Regions from separate parts of the Tardiphaga alba genome, predicted to be linked through region 1. Evidence: predicted binding sites of a transcription regulator. Region 1 holds the regulator's gene; each other region holds the start of a gene.

Evidence for each region. The regulator LexA, encoded in region 1, represses DNA repair genes until DNA is damaged. The targets are predictions, from matches to a motif close to TGTTCNNNNTGTGTTCNG.
Region 2: the regulator LexA is predicted to act here: its motif matches at 1,608-1,625, upstream of radA (DNA repair protein RadA).
Region 3: the regulator LexA is predicted to act here: its motif matches at 2,667-2,684, upstream of RPMA_RS28000 (ImuA family protein).
Region 4: the regulator LexA is predicted to act here: its motif matches at 2,732-2,749, upstream of RPMA_RS10465 (cobaltochelatase CobT-related protein).

The regions. Positions count from the first base shown of each region.
Region 1 covers NZ_CP036498.1:3,447,479-3,452,870, reverse strand. Annotated here, with positions in the region: gene RPMA_RS16265 (ComEC/Rec2 family competence protein) at 1-1,304, shown strand, start outside; gene lexA (transcriptional repressor LexA) at 1,369-2,082, opposite strand; gene RPMA_RS16255 (YgiQ family radical SAM protein) at 2,513-4,546, shown strand; gene RPMA_RS28265 (hypothetical protein) at 4,819-4,941, shown strand; gene RPMA_RS16250 (GNAT family N-acetyltransferase) at 4,975-5,392, opposite strand, start outside.
Region 2 covers NZ_CP036498.1:2,791,447-2,796,838, reverse strand. Annotated here, with positions in the region: gene RPMA_RS13300 (sulfite exporter TauE/SafE family protein) at 1-341, shown strand, start outside; gene RPMA_RS13295 (hypothetical protein) at 416-835, opposite strand; gene RPMA_RS13290 (amino acid synthesis family protein) at 996-1,526, shown strand; gene radA (DNA repair protein RadA) at 1,691-3,145, shown strand; gene RPMA_RS13280 (hypothetical protein) at 3,175-3,384, opposite strand; gene RPMA_RS13275 (CvpA family protein) at 3,371-4,000, shown strand; partial or broken gene purF (amidophosphoribosyltransferase) at 4,078-5,392, shown strand, end outside.
Region 3 covers NZ_CP036498.1:2,578,795-2,584,186, forward strand. Annotated here, with positions in the region: gene RPMA_RS12060 (2'-5' RNA ligase family protein) at 247-768, opposite strand; gene dinB (DNA polymerase IV) at 771-1,874, opposite strand; gene RPMA_RS12070 (hypothetical protein) at 1,895-2,443, opposite strand; gene RPMA_RS28000 (ImuA family protein) at 2,710-3,462, shown strand; gene RPMA_RS12080 (Y-family DNA polymerase) at 3,383-4,903, shown strand; gene RPMA_RS12085 (error-prone DNA polymerase) at 4,900-5,392, shown strand, end outside.
Region 4 covers NZ_CP036498.1:2,234,638-2,240,029, forward strand. Annotated here, with positions in the region: gene RPMA_RS10455 (dihydrodipicolinate synthase family protein) at 1-521, shown strand, start outside; gene RPMA_RS10460 (sugar phosphate isomerase/epimerase family protein) at 524-1,387, shown strand; gene RPMA_RS10465 (cobaltochelatase CobT-related protein) at 1,655-2,557, opposite strand; gene RPMA_RS10470 (TetR/AcrR family transcriptional regulator) at 3,293-4,006, shown strand; gene RPMA_RS10475 (efflux RND transporter periplasmic adaptor subunit) at 4,014-5,201, shown strand; gene RPMA_RS10480 (MexW/MexI family multidrug efflux RND transporter permease subunit) at 5,221-5,392, shown strand, end outside.

The DNA of each region.
Region 1 (5,392 bases):
TCCCCGTGCTGACGGTGACGTTTCCCATCAAGAAGGTTGCGGCTGCGGCGGCATTATTGGCCGCGCTGTTCTACTTGCTGCTGTCGGGAGCCGAGGTCGCGACGCAGAGATCCTTCATCATGACTGCGGTGGTGCTGATCGCGGTCATGGTCGATCGCCGCGCCATCACCTTCCGCACACTGGCGATCGCGGCGCTGATCGTGCTGATCGTCACGCCTGAGGCGCTGGTGCATCCGAGTTTCCAGATGTCGTTCGCGGCGACGCTCGGCCTCGTGGCGCTGGTGCAGATCGGCATGCCAGCTTTGTTCGCGACATCCGAGAGTTCGACGACGGCACGCATCGCGCTCTGGGGCGGCCGCGAACTTTCATTGCTGCTGCTCGCATCGCTGGTCGCTGGCCTCGCGACGATGCCTTATGCGGCCTATCATTTTCACCGCATCACGCCTTACGGCATCATCGCCAATCTGCTGGCCATGCCGGTGGTTTCGATACTGGTGATGCCGGCAGGCTTGTTGGGCCTGATCGCCATTCCGTTCGGTTTCGATAGTCTGTTTTGGCACATCATGGAGATCGGGCTGCAATGGATGATCTTTGTGTCCAAGTGGGTGGCAGGGCTCCCCGGTGCGATCGGTCGCGTGTCGGCCTTCGGGACGGGGCCGCTGATCGCAGCCAGTTTCGGCATCATCCTGCTCGCATTGCTGCGCACGCCGTTGCGTTATGCGGGCGTGATCGCGCTGGCGGTGGCAACAGTGTGGGCTGCATTCACAAGGCAGCCTGACGTGCTGATCGCCGGTGACGGCCAGAGCGTGGCTGTCCGCGGACGTGACGGCCGGCTACATGTGATGCGCAGCGGCAAGGATGCGTTTTTGGTCAAGGAATGGCTTGGCGCGGATGCCGATGCGCGATTGCCGACCGATGCTTCGCTTGGCGAAGGCGTGTCATGCGATCCGTCAGGCTGCGTGACGGCGCTCGGTGATGGCGCCCTGATTGCCCTGACGTTGATGCCGGATGCATTCAGTGATGACTGTGAGCGCACGGTGTTGATCGTCACCGCGAAGCAGGCGCCCACCAACTGCCGGGCGATGGTGATCGATCGCGAGAGGCTGCAGGGGCAGGGAGCGACCAGTCTGCGGCGCGTTGGTGACGGTTTCTCAGCGGAGACGACGCGCACAGGCGGCTTGCAGCGGCCCTGGGCGCGCGGACCTGTCGATGCCGTGGAAGCTGCGAGTTCGACCGGCCAACGCACGCGCCAGGGACCGGTCGATGCAACGCCGGCGGAGACGGATCTCGCGCCGGACGATTGAGCAGGATCCCGAAAAGCGGATATGGGTTTTCGGGATCAGATCACGCTTTTACCGAGCGCATCGCTCAGTAGCGGCGATAGAGGCCGGTGAGCTTGCCTTGGATGCGCACGCGGTTCGGCGGCAGGATGCGAACCTCATAGGCCGCATTCGCCGGCTCCAGCGCGATGGAGGCGCCGCGGCGGCGGAAGCGTTTCAGCGTGGCTTCCTCGTCGTCGATCAACGCCACGACGATGTCGCCGGTGTCGGCGCTGTCGGATTTCTGGATCAGCGCCATGTCGCCATCGAGAATGCCGGCGTCCTGCATGGAATCGCCGCGCACTTCGAGCGCATAATGTTCGCCATTGCCGAGCATATCCTGCGGCACGCTGATCGAATGGCTGCGGGTCTGCAGCGCTTCGATGGGCGTACCAGCCGCTATCCGGCCCATCACCGGCACCGAGATGGTGCGGCCGCCGTCATCGTCGCTGGCCACGGGGGTGGGCGCGGAGCGGCCCTTGCCCAGCGTGCCTTCGATGACGCTCGGCGTGAAGCCGCGTCGTCCGCTCGCAGGGGCTGCGGTGTTGAGTTCAGGCAGCTTGATCACTTCGATCGCGCGTGCGCGGTTCGGCAGGCGGCGGATGAAGCCGCGTTCCTCCAGCGCCGTAATCAGGCGGTGGATGCCGGATTTGGAGCGCAGGTCGAGCGCATCCTTCATCTCGTCGAAGGAGGGCGGGACGCCGGCTTCCTTCAGTCGCTGGTCAATGAAGCGGAGCAGTTCGTATTGCTTGCGCGTGAGCATCTGAAAGCCATCCTCAGTTGACGGGTCTTCAACGACAGATCGTCGGCCGCCGCGTGTGTTTCAGGACCTCGTTGCAGACACCCTTTGCAGGGCATCTCATCGAGGGCAGTTCGCGAGTTCGGGCAACGCTTGACGACTAAGCCACGGAATCTCGAAACAAATCATGAACGAACACTATCTGTTCCATATGTGTTCCGCAATGGCTAATTTTGTCATCTTTCGCGCTTTCTGGACGTCCTTGCGACCCATTCGGAACGGCGCGTTTGTTTGCCCCGGTCGCGCGCGCTTACGGTGCGTGGTGGTACCAAGATAATCTTCTGCGAAGCGAAGCCGTCACAGTTCCCGCCAATGCCGGCAAAGACTGCATCGTTCTCGCTCAATATGCAGCGCCGCCGTTGAATTCGGACTCCCGGAGTCTTATGCGTGGCGCATGACAAATCTCGCCGTCGCCGAACAACCATTGATGTCCCGCGCCTTCCTGGTGCCGCAGCGCAAGCCTGCGCCATTCCTGCCCATGAGCCGTGCCGAGATGGACGAACTCGGCTGGGACGCATGCGACATCGTGCTGGTCACCGGCGACGCCTATGTCGATCATCCCTCATTCGGCATGGCCATCATCGGCCGCCTCTTGGAAGCGCAGGGTTTTCGCGTCGGCATCATTTCGCAGCCGGACTGGCATTCGGCCGAGCCGTTCAAGGCGCTAGGTAAGCCGCGCGTGTTCTTCGGCGTCACCGGCGGCAACATGGATTCGATGGTGAACCGCTACACCGCGGACCGCCGTATCCGCAGCGACGATGCCTATACGCCGGGCGGCGAGGGCGGCAAGCGGCCGGATCGCTGTACGGTGGTCTATGCGCAGCGCTGTCGTGAGGCCTTCAAGGATGTGCCGATCATTCTCGGCGGCATCGAGGCCTCGCTTCGCCGCATCGCGCATTACGATTACTGGTCGGAGAAAGTCCGCCGTTCGATCCTCGCCGACGCCAAGGCGGATCTCCTGCTCTACGGCAATGCCGAGCGCGCCGTGGTCGAAGTCGCACATCGGCTGGCCGATGGCGAGCCGCCGCGCGAACTCGATGACATCCGCGGCGTCGCGCTGTTCCGCCGCGTGCCCGAGAATTACACCGAACTGCCGGCGGACGATCTCGATTCCGCCGATGAAGGCGCGTCCCGCCAGAGCGGCGACACGGTGGTGCGGTTGCCGTCCTGCGAACAGGTCGAGCAGGACAAGGAAGCCTATGCGCGCGCTTCGCGCGTGCTGCATCGTGAGGCCAATCCCGGCAATGCGCGTGCGCTGGTGCAGAAGCACGGCGATCGCGATCTATGGCTCAATCCGCCGCCGATCCCGCTGACATCGGAAGAGATGGACGCGGTCTATGATCTGCCTTATGCGCGCGCGCCGCATCCGTCCTATGGTGATGCGAAGATTCCCGCCTGGGACATGATCAAGTTCTCGGTGACGATCATGCGCGGCTGCTTTGGCGGCTGCACCTTCTGCTCGATCACCGAGCATGAAGGCCGTATCATCCAGAACCGTTCGGAAAAATCGATCCTGCAGGAGATCGAAAAGATCCGTGACAAGACGCCGGGTTTTACGGGCGTGATCTCGGATATCGGCGGACCGACCGCGAACATGTACCGGATGGCGTGCAAGGATCCGAAGGTCGAGAAGGCCTGCCGGTTGCCGTCCTGCGTGTTTCCGGACATCTGCCCGAACCTCAACACCTCGCATGACGACCTGATCAGCCTGTATCGCAAGGTGCGCGAGACCAAGGGCATCAAGAAGGTGATGGTCGCCTCGGGCGTGCGTTACGATCTTGCGGTGCAGAGCCCGAAATATGTCGAGGAACTCGTCACCCATCACGTCGGCGGCTATTTGAAGATTGCGCCGGAGCACACCGAGCGCGGTCCGCTCGACAAGATGATGAAGCCGGGCATCGGCACCTACAACCGCTTCAAGAAGATGTTCGACGCCGCCGTGCAGAAGGCCGGCAAGAAATACTTCCTGATCCCGTATTTCATCGCGGCGCATCCGGGCACGACGGATGAGGACATGATGAACCTCGCGCTGTGGCTCAAGAAGAACCGCTATCGCGCCGATCAGGTGCAGACCTTCCTGCCGTCGCCGATGGCCACCGCGACGGCCATGTATCACACCGGCGTCAATCCGCTGCGCGGCGTGCGTCATGGCGCGAGCGAAAAGGTCGAGGCGATCAAGGGGCTGCGGCAGCGTCGGCTGCACAAGGCGTTTCTGCGCTATCACGATCCCGACAACTGGCCGATCCTGCGCGATGCGTTGCGGGCGATGGGCCGCGCCGATCTGATCGGGCCGCGTCCCGAACAGCTCGTGCCGGCGCATCAGCCCCCCGGAACGGGGAAGGCTGCCGGCACGCAGCGCCCGGTTCGGCCCGGTGGCGGCAAGTCCCAGCGCTTCACCACCAAGGGCGTGCCGATGATCCGCAAGTGAGCGGATTAAAGCGGTGTTAACCTTGCGCAACCACGAAATCGGAGCTTGCGGCCATGCGGCAGCACCGGCGACTTGGGGACCGGACATCCGCGCAGAGAGGCTGTCCGGGTGGGGACCCGGCAGCCTCTTGCCGATTCCAGCGCAGTTTGGTGGCCAAAGCTCTATTGCTGCTGTCGCGAAGCCGCGTGTTCCGCATTAAATGCGCGTAACCGTGCTTGCTCCCGTTTGTCCCGATCATACGTTTTGATCGAGGTTCAGACCGGGAGGATGCGATGTCTAAGACACTTGTCCTGATCATGGCCGCATTGGCGATCGCCGTCTGTATCGGCATCGGCGCCAATGCGCAGCATTTCGCCGTCGATCGCCACGTCGTTCACATGCGAACGCCGGCGTGATGCCGGTTGCGGGCAGGGCGATGCCCGCTGTGCTTACGAAATCCGCTCCGACAGCGGCATGGGCGGCGGCGGCGTGGTCGCGCCGGCGGCCAGCGAACGTTGCACCATCACCGTGTCGGCCCATCGGCCGGAGCGATAGGCGACGCCGGGCAGCGTGCCGATCCGCGTGAAGCCGAAGTGGTCGTGCAGCCCGAGCGAAGGGGCGTTGTCGGCGTCGATATAGCCGATGATCTGGCGGAAGCCGGCGGCGGCGCAGACGTCGATGAGTTCGCGCAATAACTTGCCGCCGACACCCTGGCCGGTGTGATCGTGATGCACATAGATCGAGTGCTTCACGGCATAGCGATAGGCCGGCCGCTTCCGGAACTGGACCACATAGGCATAGCCGACCACCTCGCCATTCCGCGTCGCCACGATATGCGGGAAGCGCTTGTTCTTTAGGTTCTTCCGG
Region 2 (5,392 bases), 660 kb from region 1:
CGGTCATCGGCTATCTCACCGGCATCGTCGTCTCCAGCGGTCCGCTCAGCGTGCCGCTATTTTTGTTTTACGGCCTCGCCAAGGGCGCTTTCCTCGCCACCGAGGCCGCGAGTTCGCTCGGCCTGTATCTCAGCAAATCGATCACCTTCCAGCGCTTCGGCGCGCTCGACATGGCGGTGCTGGTGAAGGGCCTGATCGCTGGTGCCTCGCTAATGTTCGGCGCCTTTATCGCCAAGCGCTATGTGCTGAAGCTGAGCGTGGAAACGTTTCGCCGCATCATGGACGGCATCATGCTGATCGCCGGCGCGAGCATGGTGCTATCGGGCCTGCATGTGATCTGACATCGACGCGTAGCTCAAAAAGCAAATCGGCCGCCTCGCGGCGGCCGATCGAAACTCATAACAGCGCGGCTGGCTTAGTAGCCGTAAGCGCCGTAGCCCGAGCCGAAGCCGAAATTGAAGCCGTTGCGGCCGCAGCTCGCGCAGCCCGTCTGCACCGGCTGATAATAGACCTGCGCCGGCGCCACCTGCACGGTGCGCTGCTGGGTCGCGTACTGCGCCGGGATGCGCTCATAGTCGACACTGGCTGGCGCGACCATCACGGTCTTCGGCACCATCACGGTGCGATACTGTGCTGGACGGTGATGACGAACGACGCGGCTCGGAGCCACCTGCACTGTCTCCTCCACCGTGCGATACTGCGGCGGGATCACCTGCTGCTGATAGCAGGTGGTGCACGGCGGCGGCGCGTAGCAGTTATAGCAACCGGCAGACGCAACGCTCGGCAGCGCCAGACCGGCGACGGCAACGATGGCAGCGGCAATTGAATTCTTCATGATCAGGTCCCGTGAAATCCAGTTGGAAAACTCTCGGACGCCAGACTTAAATGAGCACCACCAACCGTCAACGCGGAGTTGTTATTTACCTTGACGAACGTCGTTAAGAAGAGATGACGATGCATCGCGAAATCAGCTGGCAGCCGCTCATGGGGTTGCAATGAAGATCCATCGTCTCACCATCATCAAGGATTGTGTGCACGTCGAAGGCAGGCTCGATGCGACCGCACGCACCACGCGCGTGGCAGCCTGCGCCGTCGTTGCCAATCCGTTGGCGAGCAGCGCGCGCGACGATGTCAGCGAGCTCTTTCCATTCGGCGCCGAACTCGGCGCTCTCCTGGTGAAGGAAGCCCTCGCCGCGTTGCCGGGCGCCGCCATCTGCTATGGCAAGGCCGCCATCGTCGGCACCTCCGGCGATATCGAACATGGTGCGGCCGTGCTGCATCCCCGCATGGGCAAACCGATGCGCGAAGCGATCGGCGGCGGTGCGGCGCTCATCCCCTCCAATGTGATCATCGGTGCCGTCGGTGCGACCATCAATGTGCCGATCGGCCACAAGGATGACCCATGGGCACTAGACTTCATCGACACGATCGACGTCACCGTGGGCCACGCGCCGCGACCCGATGAAATCCTGGTGGTGGTTGCCCTGGCCGATGGACCGAGGCCACGCCCGCGTCTCGGCAAATAAGCGGCCATCTCTCTCGACGCCGCGTATCCCGGGCCGACCTCGATCGTATCGACGTGACGATCAGGCCTGCACCGGCTTAAAAAGAACAAAACGGGATCGACGGAGGGCATCGTCTTGCCTACAATGGGAGTTCGGCAAGCCCCACCCAGAAGCGATTCCATCCCATGGCCAAATCCGCCCCCTCTTTCGTCTGCCAGAATTGCGGCGCTGCCTATAACAAGTGGCAGGGCAAGTGCGAGGCGTGCGGCGAGTGGAATACGCTGGCGGCCGAGGACAGCGCCACCGCGATCCCTGTCTCGGCGCGCTCCAAGCGCAAGGGGCGCACCTTTAATCTGGAAAGCCTGACCGGCAGCAGCCAGGACGCGCCGCGTATTCCATCGGGCATGGGCGAACTTGACCGCGTCACCGGCGGCGGTTTTGTCCGCGGCTCCATTATCCTGATCGGCGGTGACCCCGGCATCGGCAAATCAACGCTGCTGACGCAGGCGACCTCCATGATGGCCAAGGCCGGCCACCGCGTCGTCTATATCTCCGGTGAAGAAGCGGTGGCACAGGTGCGGCTACGCGCCGCCCGCCTCGGCCTCGCCGATGCGCCGGTGCAGCTTGCCTCCGAGACCTCGGTGGAGGACATCGTCGCCACGCTTTCCGAAGGCACCGTACCGCGGCTGATCGTGATCGACTCGATCCAGACCATGTGGACCGACACGGTGGAATCCGCGCCCGGCACCGTGACCCAGGTCCGCGCCTCCGCTCAGGCGCTCATTCGCTTCGCCAAGAAGACCGGCGCCACCATCATCCTGGTGGGCCATGTCACCAAGGATGGCCAGATCGCCGGCCCGCGCGTGGTCGAGCATATGGTCGATGCGGTGATGTCCTTCGAGGGTGAAGGCTCGCAGCAGTTCCGCATTCTGCGCGCCGTGAAGAACCGTTTCGGCCCCACCGACGAGATCGGCGTATTTGAGATGACCGGGCTCGGCCTGCGCGAAGTTTCGAACCCGTCCGAACTCTTCCTGTCCGATCGCGATCTCGGCTCGCCCGGCACCGCGGTGTTCGGCGGCATGGAGGGCACCCGCCCCGTGCTGGTCGAGTTGCAAGCTTTGGTTGCCCCGACGACACTCGGCACCCCCCGGCGCGCCGTGGTCGGCTGGGATAGTTCGCGCCTCTCGATGGTGCTCGCGGTGCTGGAGGCGCATTGCGGCGTCAAACTCTCCGGCTACGACGTCTACTTCAACGTCGCCGGCGGCCTGCGGATCAATGAGCCCGCGGCCGACATGGCGGCGGCTGCCGCCCTCGTCTCCTCGCTCTGCAACGCGCCCTTGCCCACCGATGCCGTCTATTTCGGTGAAATCTCGCTGTCTGGCGCGGTGCGCCCGGTCGCGCAGACCTCCGCACGGCTGAAGGAGGCCGCAAAACTCGGCTTCGGTCGCGCGGTGCTGCCGGAGGCTGCGCGCGGCGATCCCGGCGGCGATGCGGGCCTCACGCTCAACAGCGTCGGCAATCTCACGACACTGGTGGCCGAGATCGCCGCCCGCGGCGTCAAACCGGCGCGCGATGGCGGCAATACCACACAGAGCGAGAAAAGCACTGCCCCTGCTCGTTTCCGCCGCGACAACGGGTGACGGTTGCGTGACCTCGCGCACGCAGCCGGCTATAGAAAACACGCGCGAAAAACGTGGCCATCGCGCAACGCTTCGTTCAGGTTCTTCATCCGAAGCGGAACATTGATGTGTGGCATGGCCCGCAGGCGGTTTTCCGCTCTCGCGAGACGTGCCATATCACCGTCACCTGAACTGGCGGCTTTGCTGCCGATTCGCGTTTTCTGACCGAGCGGACCAGACCCGACGATGCCGATTACCATTCTCGACCTTGTCCTGCTCGGCGTCATGCTGATCTCCGGCCTGCTCGCGATGGTGCGCGGCTTCATGCGCGAGATCCTCTCGATCGCCGCCTGGGGCGCCGCTGCCCTGGTCACGCTTTACGCGTTCCCGAAGGTACTTCCTTCCGCCAAATCCTATATCGCCAACGACACCATCGCGACCGCCGCCACCATCGGCGGCCTGTTCGTGCTGACGCTGATCGTGGTCTCCATCATCACCGTGCGCATCTCGGACATGATCCTGGACTCGCGCATCGGCGCGCTGGACCGCACCCTCGGTTTCCTGTTCGGCCTTGCCCGCGGCATGCTGATCGTGGTCGTCGCCTTTCTGTTCTTCACCTGGCTGGTTCCGGACAAGCAGCGTCCGGATTGGGTCACCGGTGCAAAATCGCGCGTGGTGCTGGAATCTACCGGGAACTGGCTGATGTCGCTCTTGCCGGATGACCCTGAAAACACCATTTTGAAGAAGTTCAAGAAGAACAAGCCTGAAGACGAGTCGACGGAAGCGGCGCCGGACGCTCCGGGTGGAAACGATGGCTATTCCAAGACGGCACGCGACAGCATGAAGAAGCTGATCGACAAACCCGCGGGACGCTGACCCGTCCCGAGCTTGAACTGACTGCGCGAGGGTGCGTGTGTTGCACGACTCGCGACAACAGAGGCGCGGTGCATCCGATGCAAAACTCTTTCGACGACGGCGCAGCCCATAACAGCTTCGACCTGGACGACGATCTTTCCGGCGACATGCTGCGTGAGAAATGCGGCGTATTCGGCATCTACGGTCATCCGGATGCCGCCGCCATCACCGCGCTCGGCCTGCATGCCTTGCAGCACCGCGGTCAGGAAGCCGCCGGCATCGTCGCCTTCGATGGCCGTCGCTTCCACTCCGAACGCCGCCTCGGTCTTGTCGGCGACACCTTCTCCCGCCGCGAGGTGATCGAACGCCTCCCCGGCAGTGCCGCCATCGGCCACACCCGTTATTCCACCACCGGCGAAACCATCCTGCGCAATGTGCAGCCGCTGTTCGCAGAACTGAATGCAGGCGGCTTCGCCGTCGCCCATAACGGCAACCTCACCAACGGCCTGACGCTGCGCCGCGAGCTCGTGAAGAACGGCGCGATGATGCAGTCGACCACCGACACCGAGGTGATCCTGCATCTGGTGGCGCATTCCAAGCGCAACTCCTTCATCGACCGCTATATCGAAGCCCTGCGCGCCATCGAAGGCGCCTATGCCCTGGTCGCCCTCACCAACAAGAAGCTGGTCGGCGCACGCGATCCGCTCGGCATCCGTCCGCTGGTGCTTGGTGAACTCGACGGTTGTCCGATCCTCGCATCGGAAACCTGCGCCCTCGACATCATCGGCGCCAAATACATCCGCGACATCGAGCCCGGCGAAGTCGTCGTGTTCGACGACAAGGGTGCGCAGAGCCACAAGCCGTTCGCACCGCAGCCGCCGCGCCCCTGCATCTTCGAATATATCTATTTCGCGCGCCCGGACTCGATCAATGACGGCCGCTCCGTCTACGACACCCGCAAGCGCATGGGCGAAGAACTCGCCCGCGAGACGCATGTGGAAGCCGATGTGGTCGTGCCGGTGCCTGACTCAGGCGTGCCCGCCGCGATCGGTTATTCCCGCCAGTCAGGCATCCCGTTCGAACTCGGCATCATCCGCAATCACTATGTGGGCCGCACCTTCATCCAACCGACCCAGAGCGTGCGCGAGCTCGGCGTGCGCATGAAGCATTCGGCCAACCGCGCGGCCATCGCCGGCAAGCGCATCATCCTGATCGACGACAGCCTGGTGCGCGGCACCACCTCGAAGAAGATCGTGAAGATGATGCGCGATGCCGGCGCCACGGAAGTGCATTTCCGCATCGCATCGCCGCCGATCACCCATCCCGATTATTACGGCATCGACACCCCGACCGCTCCGGCCTCCTGGCCGCCACGCATTCGCTGGAGCAGATGCGTGAACTGATCGGTGCGGA
Region 3 (5,392 bases), 870 kb from region 1:
CACCGGAGGTTCGGGATCATCGGGCGTCGGAGGGGCCGCAGGTGGTGCAGGCGGAGGAAGCCGTTGAGCCATTGCGACTGAACAAAGTTAAGACCGAGCAAGCCCGCCTGTACGGCGGGCTTTTTTCGAGAGGGTATGGAGGGCGCCTTATTGAAGATCTACGACCCGCCTGCCACCGCCGGAAAATGCGAGCGAAATCCCGAATATCGTCTTTGAGCGTTCAGTTTGCGATCAGCGTCAAGTCCCTTAGGGAAGGGTACCAAAAGGTTTAAAGTGTTTGCAGTGTATCAATCTCCATGGCCCGCCGAGATATTCCCACACCAGCAACCCATAAGCCTGCCCATTACGAGGAAGGAACTCATCGCTAAGATCGCTGTAAAGCTTCTGTGCAGTTTCAGCGGTCACCTTGTTCTGAACGGTCACGTGCGGCGACCAACGCTGAGTATCCTGGCGCGACAATCCATCGCCGATAGCATCTTTCAGCTTGTGCCTTAGCTGCTCAAATGCGGTCGAACTGACGCTTATGGCGTTGCCAAATCCCAAGAACCTCACTGAGTCGAAAGTCAGGTCAATTTTTTGTTGGGGAAGGGCCGTTGTGAGAATGCGCTCGATTTGCTGCGGCGCTAGTCGATGGAACATCGTTAGATGTGCCGAGAGTACGTTACGACTTTGCGGGAAGTGCTTTCGGCGTAGGCCGTCCAACCAGGAAAAAATTTCGGCATCGAGTTCTGCCGTGAGGATGAATGTCGGATAAGAAGTCTGTTTCATCACTAAATGGGCAGTCCAAGTTGCTCTGCTTCTTCGTCAGTTCTCTGAAGGGACGACAAAGATACGCCGAGCAGACGTACAGGTTTTGGGAGCGGCATCGCGGTTTTCAGCAATTGAACGGCGGCGAGACCTAAATCGTCCCGGTTTCCGATCAAGGTTTCGGTGGACCGGCTTCGCGACATAATCTCAAAATCAAAGAACTTGACCTTCAGCGTAACCGTGCGGCCTCTATTGCCGGTTGCTTCACAATGTCGCCAGACCTTATCGATGAGCGGCTGTAGTGCCTCGACCATTGTGTTGAGTTCAGTCAAATCCTCGAAGAAGGTATTCTCAGCGCCGACTGATTTGCGGATCCGATTCGCCCGAACGGGCCGTTCGTCGATGCCGCGCGCGATCCAGTAGTAGTAGGTCCCCGACTTTCCGAAATGAGCCTCGAGGAAGGCTTGCGTCTGATTGCGGATGTCGAGCCCCGTCCGGATGCCGAGCGCGTTGAACTTCGTCGCGGTCGCAGGGCCGATGCCGTGGAATTTGCCGACGGCAAGGTTTTCGACGAACGCCGGGCCCATCTCTGGAGAGATGACGTACTGACCGTTGGGCTTGCGGTAATCCGAGGCGAGCTTCGCAAGAAATTTGTTGTAAGAGATCCCGGCCGAAGCGTTGAGACCAGTCTGTTGCTTGATCTTTGCGCGTATTTTGAGAGCAATATCGCGCGCTAGAGGGATATCTTGCAGGTTCTTGGTTACGTCGAGGTAAGCTTCGTCCAACGAAAGAGGTTCGATGATTGGCGTATGCTCGGCGAAAATTGCACGGATCTGCTGGCTGATCTCCTTGTAGACTTCGAAGCGTGGCTTCACGAAGATGAGATCGGGACATTGGCGCTTGGCGGTGATCGACGGCATAGCCGACCGAACGCCAAATTTGCGCGCTTCGTAGCTTGCCGCCGCCACAACCCCGCGCTCCCGCGAGCCGCCAACCGCTACGGGCTTGCCACGAAGATCCGGATTGTCCCGCTGCTCGACTGACGCGTAGAAGGCGTCCATGTCGATATGAATGATTTTACGAGACTGGGGCGAGATAGGCCCATCTTCGCTATCGGATGCTGGCATCGCTGATCATCTTGATTTCGTTACGCGGCTTTCGCGGATGGAAAGCTGAAGCCGATCAATGCGAATAGACAAGCCACGCTGAACCCGTGCATCGAGATGATAGATCGATATTCGGCCGCGCTGTAAGTTGCGAGCGGCGGCGCGACGGCGGGGTTCAGTAAGAGGTATGCGGCAAACGGCAGGGCTAGGACAGCAAGCATCACGTGTCGCTCACTGGGCCTGAACAGAAGCGCTGCAAGCAAAACGCATGGTAACAAAAAGAGCTCGACGCCGGTGTCGGCTCCGATCAATTTGACCGCAAGTACTCCGTTGGCCGTTCCGATCGTCGGTAGTAAGGCGCGGCCCATCAGCGAGTTGCGCCGGGAGAGAGCAGGTACAATCGCGAAAATCGGCATCGTGATGAGAGTGATCCACGCTGGCCAAGCAGAATGTCCGACGATGGCGTGAAGATACAAGGGATAGAACGGCTGGTTGCCAGCGATGACGAGTGCGACCGTGTTGGCGAGGGCTGCGAGCGGATCGGGATTGGCCCTGTAATCTTGCAGCGCGTTTAAAAGAGGTATTGGCACTGAAGTCCATCTTGTTTCGGTGGCCCTTCGTCAAAGCTTCGCCGGTGAAAGCCTCTATCGTTGAGGGCGACAGTCAGATCGTCATACAGCTTTGTTGGACGAACCGCGTTGCGTCAAAATAATGTCTGAACGGAATCCTCGCAGCATCTCAGAAGGTTCCTCTGATCATACCGTGTTGGCTCAACCAGACGGCGCTAAGAGGGCATTGACTCATCCGACGCATTAGAACAAATCAAGAACAATATTTCAATGGTCGGGCTGGATAGATGGAAGGAGCCGCGAACAGGGTTCTGCACGATCTCCGTGCGAAGGTGGCTCGACTGGAGAGCCCGCAACTTCGCGCGCGAACCATTTTGCCTTTCGGCGATGTGGCAATCGACGGAAAGCTGCCGGGCGGGGGGCTGGTGGTCGGCGCACTCCACGAAGTTGCAGGCGGTGGAAACGGTGCGGTTGATGGTGCTGCGGCAGCGCTGTTCGCAGCCGGCATCGCCGCTCGAACCGTGGGGCAGGTACTGTGGTGCGTAACACGACATGACTTGTTCGCCGCCGCTCTTGCTCAAGCCGGTCTCGGTCCAGACCGCGTGATTTACCTGGAGGCAGGGGACGAGAAGTCCTTGCTTTCGAGCTTCGAGGAGGGAGCGCGGCACGGATGCCTCGGGGCCGTGGTGGCAGAGGTCTCCAAACTTTCGATGACGGCGTCCCGGCGTCTCCATCTCGCGGCAGAAGCTTCCGGAACGATGGCGATCGCGGTCAGGCGGTGGCGACGTCAGACGGAGGCTGCCGACTTCGGACAGCCCACCGCATCCGCCACACGCTGGCGGGTCTCGGCGCTTCCATCCGTGCCGCTGCCGGTCCCAGGCGTTGGCCGGGCCCGATGGCTTCTTGAATTGATCCGATGCCGCGCCGGTGAAAGCGCGGATTTTTTAGTGGATGCTTGCGATGGCGAGGGTCGTCTCCGTCTATCTTCCGACCTGGCCGATCGATCGTTTACTGCGCGCGACGCGCGCTGGCGCGCCTGAACTCTCCAAGCCGATTATCCTTATTGGGCGCCATGGTGCGCAGCGGCTTGTAACGGCAGTTAACGTCGAGGCCGCGCGTCTGGGGCTTCGTTCCGGGATGCCGGCGACCAAAGCGCAGGCGCTCGTTCCAGAACTCGTCATCCATCATGCCGACCCGGACGCGGATGCAAAGGCGCTTGAGCGTTTGGCTGTGTGGGCGCTTCGCTATTCGCCGGTAGTTGCAACGGATACGCCGGACGGCCTCGTGATGGATACAGCCGGTGCCGATCATCTCCACGGCGGCGAGAGTGCAATGGTCGCTGACGTTGGCAGGCGCCTCCGTCAGGCAGGTATTACGGCCAGGGTGGCTATCTCGGACGCTTGGGGAGCATCGCATGCATTGGCGCGCTTTGCTGTCGCCGAGACGGTGATCGTCCCGCGCGGGACGGTCAGGATATCGGTCGGTCCTTTGCCGATCGCGGCGCTGCGTCTTCCCATGGACATTGTTGGTGATCTTCGCCGTCTCGGCTTCAATAGGGTGTCCGATCTATCCGCGACGCCGCGCGCACCGCTGGCATTGCGGTTCGGACCGATCGTCGGCCGGCGACTCGATCAGGCATTCGGAGATTCTGCCGAGCCCATCGACCCGCTGCGGCCCGCTGACATGATCGAGGTGCGGCGGACGTTCGTCGAACCGATTGGGGCCGCCGATACGATCGCCCGGTATATCGGCAAACTTGCCAAGGAGCTCTGCGATCGTCTGGAAGAGAAGGGGCTTGGTGTTTTGCGTGCCGATCTCGTCTGCCACCTGGTCGATAATCGCATACAAGTCGCACGGGTGGGCACCGCTAAGCCTCTGCAAGAGGTTCAGCGACTGACGCGGCTCCTGTGCGACAAGATCGAGAAGATCGATCCCGGTTTCGGCATCGAGATCCTACGGCTCGCGGCGACCCTGGTGCAGCCTATCGAAGCGAGCCAGAAGGTGTCGTCGTTGATTGAAGCGTCTGCCGCCGACGTGACCGATCTCGTCGATGTCCTCGCCAACCGGCTGGGCGAGCGATCACTATATCGTATGGCACCGGCACAGAGCGATGTGCCGGAACGATCCTTCGTACGTGTGGCCGCGACCGCGCCAGCAACGAACGCCAAATGGCCGATCGACTGGCCACGCCCGTCACGATTGCTGTCGTCACCCGAAAAGATTGAGACGGTAGCGCTGCTTCCGGACCACCCGCCGGTGAGTTTTACGTGGCGGGGCATCCGTCGGCGGGTGAGGCGGGCCGATGGCCCCGAGCGCGTTTTTGGCGAATGGTGGAAGCGAGACGCAGAGTTCGTTGCTGTGCGCGACTATTTCCGCGTCGAGGATGAGGCGGGCGAGCGTTTCTGGATCTTTCGGGCTGGAGACGGCGAGCATGCTGCGACCGGGTCTCATCATTGGTTCCTGCACGGGATCTTCGCGTGAGGGCCGGTTACGCCGAACTCCAATGCACGTCGCATTTTTCATTCCTGCGTGGCGCGAGCTCCGCCGAAGAATTGTTCGCGCAAGCGGCCCTGCTTGGCTTTGAGGCTCTTGCAGTCGCCGATCGCAACAGCTTGGCTGGCATCGTTCGGGCCCACGAAGCCGCCAAGGCAACGGGCGTGCGCCTTATCATCGGTTGTCGCCTCGACCTCGATGATGGCATGTCGATGCTCGTTTACCCGACGGACAGAAGTGCCTATTCGCGCCTTTGCCGTCTCTTGTCAGTCGGCAAGAAGCGGGGCGGAAAAGCGAAGTGCGTTCTCCAGTGGGTTGACGTTATCGATTGGAATGCCGGACTGATCGCCGTCCTCGTTCCGGACGATGCTGACGACGCCTGCATGGCGCGGCTGCGTAAGATGCGGGAGGTTTTCGCCGATCGAGCCTATGTGGCGCTCACACTTCGGCGACGGCCGAACGATCAGATGCGGATCC
Region 4 (5,392 bases), 1.2 Mb from region 1:
ATGTCATCAATCGCAATGCCGCCAAGGTCGATGGCGTGAAAATCTCGCTGCTCGATGCGCAGCGCGAGATCGACATGCGCCGTCGTCTGGTGCCCGACGTGAAGATGTATACCGGCGACGACTTCAACTATGCCGAACTGATCGCCGGCGACGACAAGGGCTATTCCCACGCGCTGCTCGGCATTTTCGATGCCATTGCGCCGGCTGCTTCCTACGCGCTGTCACGTCTCGCAGCAGGCGATGAAGCCGGCTTCCATGATGTGCTCGGCCCCACGGTGCCGCTGTCGCGTCACATCTTCAAGGCGCCCACGCGCTTCTACAAGACCGGCATCGTCTTCATGGCTTATCTCAACGGCCATCAGGATCACTTCACCATGATCGGCGGGCAGGAGAGCACGCGCTCGACCCAGCATCTCGCCGAACTGTTCCGTCTCGCCGACAAAGCCGGCCTGCTCGCCAATCCGGAGCTTGCGGTTGCGCGGATGAAGTCGGTCATGGCCACGCGCGGAATCGACGCCTGATCATGCGTGACTTTTCCAAGGACCATCGCTGGCTGTCGCTGAATACGGCGACAATCCGCAAGCAGGGCGATTTCGTCGCCATCGCCGAGGCCTGTGCCCGTCACAAGATCCGCGGCGTCTCGCCCTGGCGCGATCAGGTCGCGCATGTTGGTTTGGATCGCGCGGTGAAGGCGGTGAAGGACCACGATCTCGAACTGTCCGGCTATTGCCGTGGCGGCATGTTCGTGGCCGACGCCGCGCATCGCCAGGCCGAGCGTGACGACAACAAGCGCTGCGTCGATGAAGCTGTGGCGCTGGGCTCGCCCTGCATCGTGCTGGTCGTCGGCGGCCTGCCGCAATATTCGCGGCCGGGCAGCGTGACGTCGAAGGACATCATCGACGCCCGCAACCAGGTCGATGACGGCATCGCCGCGATGCTGGATTACGCGAAGCAGGCGAAGATGCCGCTTTCCATCGAGCCGCTGCATCCCGCTTACGCCGCCGACCGCGCCTGCGTGAACACCACCGAACAGGCACTCGACATCTGCGATCGTCTCGATCCCAACCGCACCGGCATGCTCGGCGTCGCGCTCGATGTCTATCACATCTGGTGGGACCCGCAGATGCTCGGCCAGATCGAACGGGCAGGGCAGGACCGTCTGCACGCATTTCACGTGTGCGACTGGCTGGTGCCGACGAAGGATATCCTCAACGACCGCGGCATGATGGGTGACGGTGTCATCGACATCAAAGCGGCCCGCGCGGCCGTCGAGGCGCAGGGCTTTGCTGGTTACTCCGAGATCGAGATATTTTCGGAGCACTGGTGGAGCAAGCCGATGGATGAAGTGCTGCAGACCTGCATCGAGCGGCATAAGACGGTGGTGTAGCTTTAACGCCGCGGCGCGTGGTCTCCCTCCCTCCAGCCGCGTAGCGGCGCAGTGGGGAGAGTGGCGCGTAGCGCCGGGTGGGGTGTCTCCCCACGGAAGGACGTCACGTGGGGAAACACCCCACCCGTCTCGAAGCTCGCTGAATGCTCGCTTCTCGCCACCTACGACGGACGAATTCGTCCGTCGGACCCCACGGCGCCGCTGCGCGGCTTGGGGGAGGGAGAAGAAGAGTTCGCCTCGCCGCTGCAACGTGTGTCTCAGCCCTTCCTACGCATTCTCGTCAGACAGCTCAGGGGACCGTCGCCCCGTCAGCGCGCCCTCCAGCAATCCGATCAGGCTCGTTCCCAAATCCTGCGCCGTCTGGATCGTCGTGCAGGCGGTGTAATAGCGTTTCACGTCGAATCCGATGCCGAGGGCGAATAGTTCGATGTTCCCCTTGGCCTCGATGCCCGCGATCACCTCGCGCAGATGCGCATCCAGAATATCCGGCTCGTTTGCATCAAGGGTTGAATCGTCAGCGGGGGCACCGTCCGAGATCACGATGATGATCTTGCGCTTCTCTGGACGAATTGTGAGACGCTCCGACGCCCAGATCAGCGCTTCGCCGTCGATGTTCTCCTTCGGCAGGTCCGGGCGCAGCATGTGCCGGATGCCCCATCCCAGCCGTACCGCCTGGTTGTCATCGGCAGATCGGTAGATGATATGCAGCAATTCACACAGGCGCCCCGGCGCTTTCGGGCGAAACCACCACCGCCAGAATTTTCGTGGATGTCCGCCTTTCCAGGACACCGTGGTGAAGCCCAGTATTTCGATCCGGTAGCCGAGATGGGCCAGAAACTCCTGCGCGATGTCGGTGGCTGCAGCGGCCAGCAGCATCGATTGCCCGCGCATCGAGCCGGATTGATCGACGAGAAGGGTGATCACCGTGTCGGCGCGATCATCGTGGGTCGTGACGTGCCTTATCCGCTCCGACGCTGCGAGCGCGTCGAGATGAACCCGCATCTTCCAGTCGATTAAACCTGTCTGGAAAATGTCCCAGGCTTTTTCCAGAGATGCCGTGCTCTCCACTGAGAGCGGGCCGAGCACGCTGTCGAGTTCGTCCGCTGTAACGATGTGGTCGAATGCGCGGGTGTAGATCCGGTAGGTACCGTGAGCCGCTGACGCCACCATCGCTGACCCCTTATCGTTCAGTCGCGCCTTAAGGTTGCGTCACTTTAGTTCGTGTTTTGTTCTTGACAAGTGTCGTAGGGCGGATGAGCCGAAGGCGTAATCCGCCGGCCGAGCGCATGTGGCTAAGAATGGCGGATGACGCTGCGCTCATCCGCCCTACGACACACATAAAGATGTTCTTCTTTTGTTCTTGACAATGTCCCCAATCGGGAATATCCTCCCGCCCGTTTCGTTCGTGAGGGGCGCTTTCATGAGGCGTCTTTAAGCGGGGCGGAATGCGGCGCCTGCGGGCAGGGGAGGACGTACCTCCTGCACTCGGGTGGTCGGGGGTAACCGTCCGACCCCACTATGGGGGTCTGCCGCTAGTGCGGCTGGACGTGGTGCGGGTGAAGGCGGGGAAACCTGTCGGATCGAGTCTCCTGCGGGAGACTGCCCAGTACCCGGAAGAACGGTCCTTCGGCCAATAGAACGTCGCGGTGGCACGCCGTAAGGCGTTGCGCGGTCGCGGTTTTGCTGGCGATCCAGCAGGACGGGCTGCGTCAGTCCCACCACATCGCGCCTTGCGGCGTGCTGCCTCCCCTCATCGCTGGAGGGGAGTTCTACCCGACGCCTTGGACGCTCCGGCGTTGCGAGGTCGGAACACTGTGTCTCCCCCGCTACCACCACCGGTAAATCCCTTGATGCGACGCACCAATTCATTGACAGGAACCGAGGTGAGCGCTTACTCACGCCGCTATGACGACTCTCCGCATGACCCATGATCTCCGGCGCGAACTGATCCTGTCAGCCGCCAAGCGCTGCTTTGCGCATAACGGCTTTGCCGGCACCACGACCAAGAGCGTGGCCGCGGCTGCATCGATTTCGGAAGGGCTGCTGTTCAAGCATTTCCCGACCAAGTCGGCGCTCTATGCCGAGATCCTGGCGGAGGAATGCAAGGCCGATCCGGGCTTGAACCAGCTGCTGGATCTGCCGCCTTCGACCGAGACGCTGGTGATCCTGATCCGCGAAATGGTGCGGCATTTTCTCGATATCGCTCGTCAGCAGGACGATGACGACGAGGAAGCGCAGCGTCTGCGCCTTGTCACCATCAGCTATCTCAACGACGGCGAATTCGCGCGCCTGATGCATGAGAAGATCGCGGGCATCATCGGCTCGGCTTTCGTCGCGGCCTATGGGCAGGCGGTGAAGACCGGCGACGCGCGCGCATCCTCGCAGTCGCCCATGAATCTCTTTTGGTTCGCGCATCACGCGGCGATGACCACGTCGCTGTCGCTGCTGCCGACCGTGCCAAGTCTCGCTTACGGCAAGGCAGAAAGCCTCGATCTGCAACTCACCGAATTCATCCTTCGCGGGATCGGACTGAACGACGATGCCATCGCATCGCATATAAACCGCGCGCTGCCGCCCGAACTGATGCAGGCGCACGCGACCACGACAGAAAGCGCATAAGATGACCATGACCCAAAATCCACCCACAGCGCATCAACAGCCTGTCGGCGAGAAGCCGCGCAAGCGTCCGCGGACGCTGAAGTGGTTCATCATCATCGGCGGGTTGCTGGTGCTGCTGGTCGTCGCCATCGTCGGCTTCAACGCGTTCCGCGCGCATATGATCAAGCAGTTCTTCGCCACCATGAAGCAGCCGCCGATCAATGTGAGCATTGCGGAGGCGAAGTCCGAAGTGGTGCCGAACCTGATCGGCGCCGTCGGCGATCTCGCCGCCGTGCATCAGGTCAATGTGTCGTCCGACACCAATGGCCGCGTCACCGAGATCATGTTCCAGGCCGGCGCGACCGTGAAGAAGGGCCAGCCGCTGGTGCAGCTGTTCGACGGACCGGAGCAGGGCGACCTCGCCAATTTCAAGGCGGCCGCATCCGTGGCGCGCATCAATCTCGATCGCGCCAAGCAGCTGGCCGAGCGTCAGGTCGGTCCGCAGGCGACCGTCGATACCACGCAAGCCGTATATGATCAGGCGCTCGCCAGCGTTTCCAAGACCGAAGCGGTGATTTCGCAGAAGCAGGTCCGCGCAGCCTTCGACGGCGTTCTCGGTACGCGCCGCATCGAAGTCGGCCAGTATCTGACGGCCGGCACGCAGATCGTGTCGCTCACCGATCTGTCCGCCGTCTATGCCAACTTCACCGTGACCGAAAAGGATTCCGGCAAGCTCGCGGTCGGCCAGGTCGTGCGCATCAAGGTCGATGCCTATCCGGGCCGCAGCTTCGAAGGCAAGCTCACGACGATCGAGCCGCAGATCTCCGCCGATACGCGCAACATCCGCGTGCAGGCGACGATCCAGAATCCGGAAGGCATCCTGAAGCCCGGCATGTTCGCGACAACGACCGTCGTGCTGCCGGATAAACCTGCCGTCGTCACCGTGCCGGAAACCGCCGTGGACTACACACTCTATGGCGACAGCGTCTATCTGATCGAAGAGAAGAAGCTTGAGGACGGCAAGACCGAGCTGCACGCCATCCGCACCTTCGTGCGCACCGGCGACCGCATCGACGGCCGCGCCGTGATCACCCAGGGCGTCAAGGCCGGCGATCGCGTCGTCGCCGTCGGCCAGCTGAAGCTGCAGTCGGGTGCATTGGTGCAGATCTCATCTGATCCGCCGCCGAAGATTCCCGCCAAGCCGCCGCTGAACTAAGGACGGGGAGCACACACGCATGTCCTTCACGGATATCTTCATCAAGCGCCCCGTGCTGGCGGTGGTGGTCTCGCTGCTGATCCTGCTGATCGGTTTCAAGGCGGCCACCAGCCTGCCGATCCGGCAATATCCGAAGCTCACCAACACCGTGATCACCATCACCACGGTGTATCCGGGCGCGTCGCCGGACC